Methylacidimicrobium sp. AP8: one gene and its partner. The main gene of each other region encodes a partner of the protein of the gene in region 2 in a complex. Links are inferred from orthologs where the notes say so. Each region holds a gene or a part of one and is shown on either strand. Other genes may lie near its edges.

Region 1 (3,000 bases), 750 kb from region 2 along the record:
CAGGTCGTCCGGGAAGCCATCGAACCCGCCTTGCGCAACCAATCCTGGGTCCTTTCGGATCGCTTCTCCGACTCGACACTCGCATACCAGGGATCGGGACGGGGCTTTCCGGCCCCCCTCCTCCGCTCGCTCAACGAGATCGCCTGCGCGGGCCTCACCCCGGGGATGACCTTCGTCCTCGACATCTCCTCGGCGGAGGGAAGAGCCCGCATCGCCCGGCGCGCGGCAGCGGGCGCTTCGACCGACCGGATGGAAACGGAGCCGCCCGAATTCTTCGAGCGGGTTCGGGCCGCCTATCGAAAGCTGGCCGAGAGCGAGCCCGGCCGCATCGTGCTCATCGACGCCAGCGGATCCGAGGAGGAGATCGCCACCCGCATCTGGGAGAACGTAAGCCGTGTCTTTGGACTCTGACACCATTCTCCTTCGCCTTCGAGAGGCTTTAGCCGCAGACCGCCTCGCCCATGCCTACCTTCTGCTTGGTTCCTCTTCCGTTCAACTCAAGGCGCTCGCGCTCCGGATCGCCGAACTCTTGCTTGGGCCCCGTCCGGAGATCCATCCCGACTTCCACCTGGTGGAGCCCGAGTCCCGGTTGCGCCGCATTCCGGTGGAACGGATGCGGTCGCTTATGGCGATGCTCGCGCTCAAGCCGTATAGCAGCCGTTTCCGCGTGGCGCTGGTCTGCGACGCCGAGCGGATGTGCCTCGGAGGCGGGGAAGCGGCGAACTCCTTCTTGAAAATGCTGGAAGAGCCGCCCCGGGATGTGGTGATCTTGCTCACCAGCACTCAGCCCCAGATGCTCCTTCCCACGGTCTCCTCCCGCTGCCTCTCGCTGGCTGTGCGGGCGGAGCGACGCGCCACCGCGCCGGAGGATCCGCGGCACGCCCGATTTCTGGCCGACTGGTTTAGTCCGGATCCGGGCCTTCTGCGGGCGTTCCGGCGCGCAGCCCTGCTGGAAAACACTGTGCTCGAGATCCGCAAAGAGATCGAAGGCAAAGTGAGCGAAGCGGACGAGAACGAACCCGAGGAGATCCGTGCGTCGTTCATCGAATCGGAAGTCGACCTCCGGCGCGAGCAGCTGCTGGCGCAACTGGAGGAGGCCTACGCGAAGGCGGCCGATCCGGAACGAGGAGAAGTGCCGGGTCGGGAGATTCGGATCCTCGAGGAGCTGCTGCGGGATCTCCGGGGGGGGCTCGACCCGGGACTCGCATACACCCGAGCTTGCCTCGAGATCGAGGGGTCGACCAAGATGAGCCCATCTCCCCGTAGGGAACCTTCATGGATACGAAAGAAATTGCCGAACTGATCGAGTTGATGGCCAAAGGGAACCTTTCGGAGCTCGAGGTGGAGCGCGAGGGATTCCGGATACGGCTCCGAAAGGAACCGCCGCCGGCCGCGGCCCACCCCCATATCGTCTATCCTTCCCACGCCGCGCTCGTCCCGCCCGAAAAGCTCAAGGAGCTGGCAGCGCCCGCGGCCGAAACCATCCGCGAGATCCGTTCCCCCATGGTCGGCGTTTTCTACCGTTCTCCCTCGCCCGACTCGGCCCCCTACGTCGAGGTTGGCCAGGAGGTCAACGAAAACACGGTCGTCTGCATTATCGAGGCGATGAAGGTCATGAACGAGATCAAGGCCGAGATGCGCGGCATTATCACCGAGGTCCTCGCCGAAAACGGCAAGCCGGTGGACTTCGACCGTCCCCTCTTTCGGGTTCGCCCGTTGCCTTAGGCGCCCTTTTCGCCCAACGGAAGGACGGTCGCCGCGAACTGCCTACCGCCGCTTGCCTTCCGCCCCTCCTTGAGCGATTCTTTGTCGTGCTCGAGGGCGAGGCGATGGGCAAGGAGGAGAACGCAGCGGAAATTTTAGCCTCTCAGTCGGCCGCGGACCGGCCGCACCCCCTGGTTGCGGCTGTTTTCCCCGGCGGGACGAAGCGCTTCCTCGCGGCGGTAGGGCTTCTCGGTCTGCTCGCGGCGCTCTTCGCCGGGCTCAAGTGGTACATCGACTCTCTGGCCCGAGTCGCGGTCACCGTCCCCCCGCACAGCTTCCTTAGCATCACCCCCGCCCTGGCCGGCATCCCCTACGAAGACTGGCGGATCACAAGCGAAGACGGACTCCAGCTGGCGGCCTGGTTCGTTCCGCCCGAGGGCACCCCGACCAAGCCCCCGCTCATCGTGGTGCACGGACTCGGAGCCAGCAAGGAATTCCAGATCAACTACATCGTGTTAGGACACCGGCTCGGTTTCCCTGTGCTCGCCGTCGACCTCCGGGGTCACGGGCAGAGCGAGAGGACCATAACCACCCTCGGGTGGAAAGAGCCGGATGATCTCAAGGCCTGGACGGATCGATTGGCCGGCAAGGGGCTCTCGCATCCGCTGGTGTGGGGAACCTCCCTCGGTGCGGTCACGGCCTTGCGTTTCGCTTCCGAGGACCCGCGGGTAGCTGGGGTGATCGCGGACGCCCCCTTCGACAACCTGCGCAACTCGATGGCCGTCCACGCCCGGCTCTTCTTCGGCCTTCCCGCCTTTCCTTTTGTCGATCTCGTCTCCTGGGAGCTCGAGCGGCTCTATTCCCTCGACCCGAGCAAGGTCGACTGCGTGGAAGCCGCTCGGCACATTCATGCGCCGATTCTTGTCCTCGCGGCCGAGGAAGACCGCCGGATGCCGGTCGACGTCGTGCATAAGATCTACGATGCTGCGCCGGAGCCGAAACGGTGGTGGGTGATTCCTCATGCCTCCCACGAGGAGCGGACCTTTGCCTCCGACTTCCGCCGTGTCGTCACCGATTTCCTCGAATTTGCGGCCGCCTATCCGGCGACCGCCCGCTGACCACCGTTTCCCTCCCCGAAGGGAAGCGGCGCCCCTCCATCGGTCCGGGCATCCTTCGCCTCGTTCCCGCCATGGACGGCCGGCGGAAATCACGCTTCTCCTCCGTATTCCCTCCCCTTTACTTCGGCAAAAAGATCACCTCGACCGGCTCGCCGACCTCGACGCATTCCGACTCCTC
Region 2 (3,827 bases):
AAGTGGCTCTGGAAGCAGGGGATCGCCAAGGCGCAGAAAAAGTCCGCGCGCGAAACCCCGGAAGGGGTCATCGCTTCCTACATTCATGTCGGGGAGAAGGTAGGCGTTCTTGTGGAGGTGAACTGTGAGACCGACTTCGTGGCCCGGAACTCCGCTTTCCGCGATCTGGTCAAGGATATCACCCTCCAAATCGCCGCCGCGAATCCCCGCTATGTGAGCCGGGACCAGGTGCCCGAAGCGGAAATCGAGCGGGTGCGCCGGGAAATTGCCGCCGAGAACGCCGGAAAGCCTGCCGCGATCTTGGAGAAGATCGTGACCGGAAGGCTGGAAAAGTATTTTGCGACGCACTGCCTCCTGGAGCAGGCCTTCATCAAGGATCAGAACGCGACGGTGCGCGACGTGCTGGCGGCGAAGATTGGCCAGATCGGGGAAAATATCGTCGTTCGGCGGTTTGTCCGCTACCAACTAGGCGAGCCTTTGTCCTGATTGCGGAGAGATCCGGGGGAGCTTCCCCGAAAGATGACTGCATTCCGGTCGCAAAGAGAGGAAGCCAGTTCTCCCCGGTATCCGAAGCGTCGGCAGGCCTGTTTCCGCCCGGAAGCGACGGCCAAGGCAGGGACGAGCCATAGGCATGTTTAGCAAGGTCCTCATTGCGAACCGAGGGGAGATCGCCGTCCGGATCATCCGGGCCTGTCGCGAGCTCGGGGTGAGGACCTTGGTCGTCTATTCGGATGCGGATCGGGATTCCTTGGCGGTACGTTGGGCGGACGAGGCCATCTGCATCGGACCCGGCCCGGCGGCGTCGAGCTACCTCCGTGTCGATCGGATCATCAGCGCCGCAGAGATCGGGGATGTGGATGCCATTCATCCGGGATATGGATTTCTTGCGGAAAACGCCAACTTCGCCGAGATCTGCGCCAGCTGCAACATCCGGTTCATCGGGCCGTCGGCGTCCGCGATCGCGAAGGTCGGCAACAAGGTGCAGGCCCGCTTCCATGCCCGGAAGATCGGCGTTCCTGTTCCCGCCGGGAGCGAAGGGATCGTCGAAAGCGAACAGGAAGCGTTGAAGGCCGCGCGACGGATCGGTTTCCCGGTCGTGCTCAAGGCTGTGGCCGGGGGTGGCGGAAAGGGCATGCGGGTGACCCACAACGAGGTGAGCCTCGTGCAAGGGTTTCATGCTGCGCGGATCGAAGCGGAAAAGGCCTTCGGGGATGGAAGCCTTTACGTGGAGAAGCTGATCGAGGATCCCCACCACGTCGAGATTCAGGTCGTCGGGGATCAGAAGGGGCGGGTCATCCATCTGGGCGAGAGAGACTGCTCGATCCAGCGGAAGAATCAAAAGCTCTTGGAAGAGGCGCCGTCGCCGATCTTGGATGCCGGGCTGCGAAAAAAAATGGGCCGGGCAGCCGTACGCTTGGCGGAGTCGATCCGCTACGAAAACGTGGGCACGGTCGAGTTCCTCGTAGACGGAGCGGGGAATTTCTACTTTATCGAGATGAACGCCCGCATCCAGGTGGAGCATCCGGTAACCGAGCAGGCCTACGGGATCGATCTGGTGAAGGAGCAGATCAAGATCGCCGCGGGCTACCCGCTGGACAGGAGTTGGGAAGGACGGGAACCCGTGCAGCACGCAATCGAGATGCGCATCAACGCCGAGGATGTCTGGCAGGATTTTCGGCCGTCTCCCGGGCGGATCGAAGCGCTGCAATTCCCCGGCGGCCCGGGCGTCCGAGTCGATTCCCATCTATTTCCCGGAGCGACGATCCCCCCCTACTACGATTCGATGCTAGCAAAAATCATTGCTTCTGGCCAGACGCGGGAAGATGCCTTGGCGCGCTTGGAGCGGGCTTTGGACGAGTTTGTGCTCGAAGGGGTCAAGACGACAGTCCCCTTGGGGAAGGCCATCCTTCAAGACCCCGACTTCCGCCGGGGCTGCTACTCGACCGCGTTCCTGCCGCGGCTGCTGGCTTCCAAGGGCGCGGAAAGGGGAGAGCGGCCGTGAACCCGGAAGAAAGACGGTGGCTGCGCAAGCTGCGGCTTCGGCAGGCACGCCTTTATGGAATTATCGATCTGGGGGTGCTAGGGACGCGCGACCCGCTGGCGGCGGCCGAGAAAATGGTAGCCGGAGGGATCGACATCCTCCAGCTGCGGGCAAAAGGTTGCGCGCCGCAGTCCGTGGAGCGGCTCGCCGTCGCTTTGCAAGGGATCGCCGAGGCGGGTGGGGTCCTTTTTTTCGTCAACGACTGGCCCCAGCTGGCGCGCCGGAGCAACGCGGACGGCGTACACCTCGGTCAGGAGGATCTCCGGAACGAGGAGGCGCGCCGGATTTTAGCGGAGGGCCAGCTAATCGGAAGGTCGACGCATTCGCTCGAGCAGGCATTAACCGCGGAGCGGGACGGGGCGGACTACATTGCAGTGGGGCCCATCTTCCCCACGCCGACAAAGCCGGAAGCCCGGCCCGTCGGTCTGCCCCTGATCCGAGAAGTGGGGCGGAGGATCAAGAAGCCGTTCTTCTGCATCGGAGGAATCCGGAAGGAGAATCTGCGCGAGGTGATGGACGCCGGGGGGGATCGAGTCGTGATGGTCTCGGCGATACTGCAGGCTCCGGATATCGAGGGATATTGCCGCGAGGTCGCGGCGATGCTCGGCCCGAAGGGCCTTTTGGCGGGAGGCTAGCCCGGCGCGGCTCGGCTACGCCTCGGCGGCGAGCAGCACGCTGGACGGAGTGAACGCGGTGCCTACTCGGCCGCCGACCTGGAGGTCGAGTTCCTTTGCCGACTCGTTGGTGACGATCGCAACCAGGGAGAGGTCGTTTTCGATCTGGACGATCACCTCGGTGTTGACAGCACCCTGGTGGAGGGCGGACACCGATCCGCAGAACCGGTTTCGCGTGCTCAGACGAAGCTCGGGGTCCTCGGAGAACAGGATCACCTGGGAAGCCTTGATGAGGGCTCGCACCGGGGAACCGACGGCCAGCCCCATCTCGGAGAGGGTGGCGAAGGGGATGTGCGAAACGACCAAGGTCTGTTGGCTGACGGCGATTTCCAGCTCGGCGAGGATGGGCCCTTTTTTAATGCCCACCACCTTGCCGGAAAAACAGTTGCGCGCGCTGGTCTGCATAACGAACCGCACCTTAGGGGGTTTTTTGCCGCGGGGGAAGTCAAAATCGGGTTGCTTGGCGAATCACCCTCCACTCCGGTAAGACCGGCCTTGTCTCGACCTCCGGCCGCATTCAGGATCGGGCGCAGGCACGCCGTCGACATGAAAAGGTTCGGAGGCGCGGAGGTTCTGTCCTGGGAGGAGTGCGAGGAAGCGCGTCCGAGGCCCGGCGAGATCCTTGTCTCGGTGGAGGCGCGGCAGGAGTCAATCCGATCGACGTCGCTATTCGCTGCGGCGGGCATTACGGCGTTGCGTTGCCCCTGATCCCGGGGTTCGACGGAGCCGGTCGGGTCGAGGAAGCGGGGACGAAGTCGGCCGCTTCCGCGCGGGAGACCGCGTCTATTTTTCCCTGCGGGAGAAAACGGGCTCGTATGCCGGCCGAGTGGTAGCGGAAGCTTGGGCCTGGCGGCGGTTCAGCTCGCCCGGGCTCTGCCGGACTGGTCGTCATCGGGGCGGCGGGCGGGGAGGAAGGGCGAGGTCTTATCGCCCGGAAAGGCGCCCATTATGCCCTGGATCACCGCTTGCCCGAGCATTCCGCCGGTTCCTGGAGATCACCGGAGGAAAAAGAGCCGATGTCGTGCCGGAAATGTTGGCAAATGCCAACCTCGGCAAGGATTGCGACATTACCGGCCCCGGGGGAAAGGCGGTCGTCATCGGTTGCCGCGGCC

What was found. Proteins that work in one complex are often made in the same cells at the same time.
Region 1: the proteins of accC (region 2) and accB are in contact, whole or in part, in a solved structure (PDB 8UXZ), measured with the Escherichia coli proteins. The link is inferred for Methylacidimicrobium sp. AP8 from one-to-one orthologs.

The regions. Positions count from the first base shown.
Region 1 is NZ_LR797830.1:1,051,026-1,054,025, reverse strand. It holds accB (acetyl-CoA carboxylase biotin carboxyl carrier protein), read left to right. Parts: upstream 1-1,275; coding sequence 1,276-1,725; downstream 1,726-3,000. Other genes in the region: glp (gephyrin-like molybdotransferase Glp), read right to left, coding at 2,941-3,000; MTHMO_RS04765 (alpha/beta hydrolase), read left to right, coding at 1,812-2,822; MTHMO_RS04775 (hypothetical protein), read left to right, coding at 395-1,303; tmk (dTMP kinase), read left to right, coding at 1-411. UniProt on the Escherichia coli protein: This protein is a component of the acetyl coenzyme A carboxylase complex; first, biotin carboxylase catalyzes the carboxylation of the carrier protein and then the transcarboxylase transfers the carboxyl group to form malonyl-CoA.
Region 2 is NZ_LR797830.1:1,800,614-1,804,440, reverse strand. The notes cover bases 1-2,816. They hold accC (acetyl-CoA carboxylase biotin carboxylase subunit), read left to right. Parts: upstream 1-631; coding sequence 632-2,002; downstream 2,003-2,816. Other genes in these bases: MTHMO_RS08415 (molybdopterin-binding protein), read right to left, coding at 2,692-2,816; thiE (thiamine phosphate synthase), read left to right, coding at 1,999-2,676; tsf (translation elongation factor Ts), read left to right, coding at 1-486. In the rest of the region: more of MTHMO_RS08415, read right to left, coding at 2,817-3,120; MTHMO_RS11035 (zinc-binding dehydrogenase), read left to right, coding at 3,746-3,827. UniProt on the Escherichia coli protein: This protein is a component of the acetyl coenzyme A carboxylase complex; first, biotin carboxylase catalyzes the carboxylation of the carrier protein and then the transcarboxylase transfers the carboxyl group to form malonyl-CoA.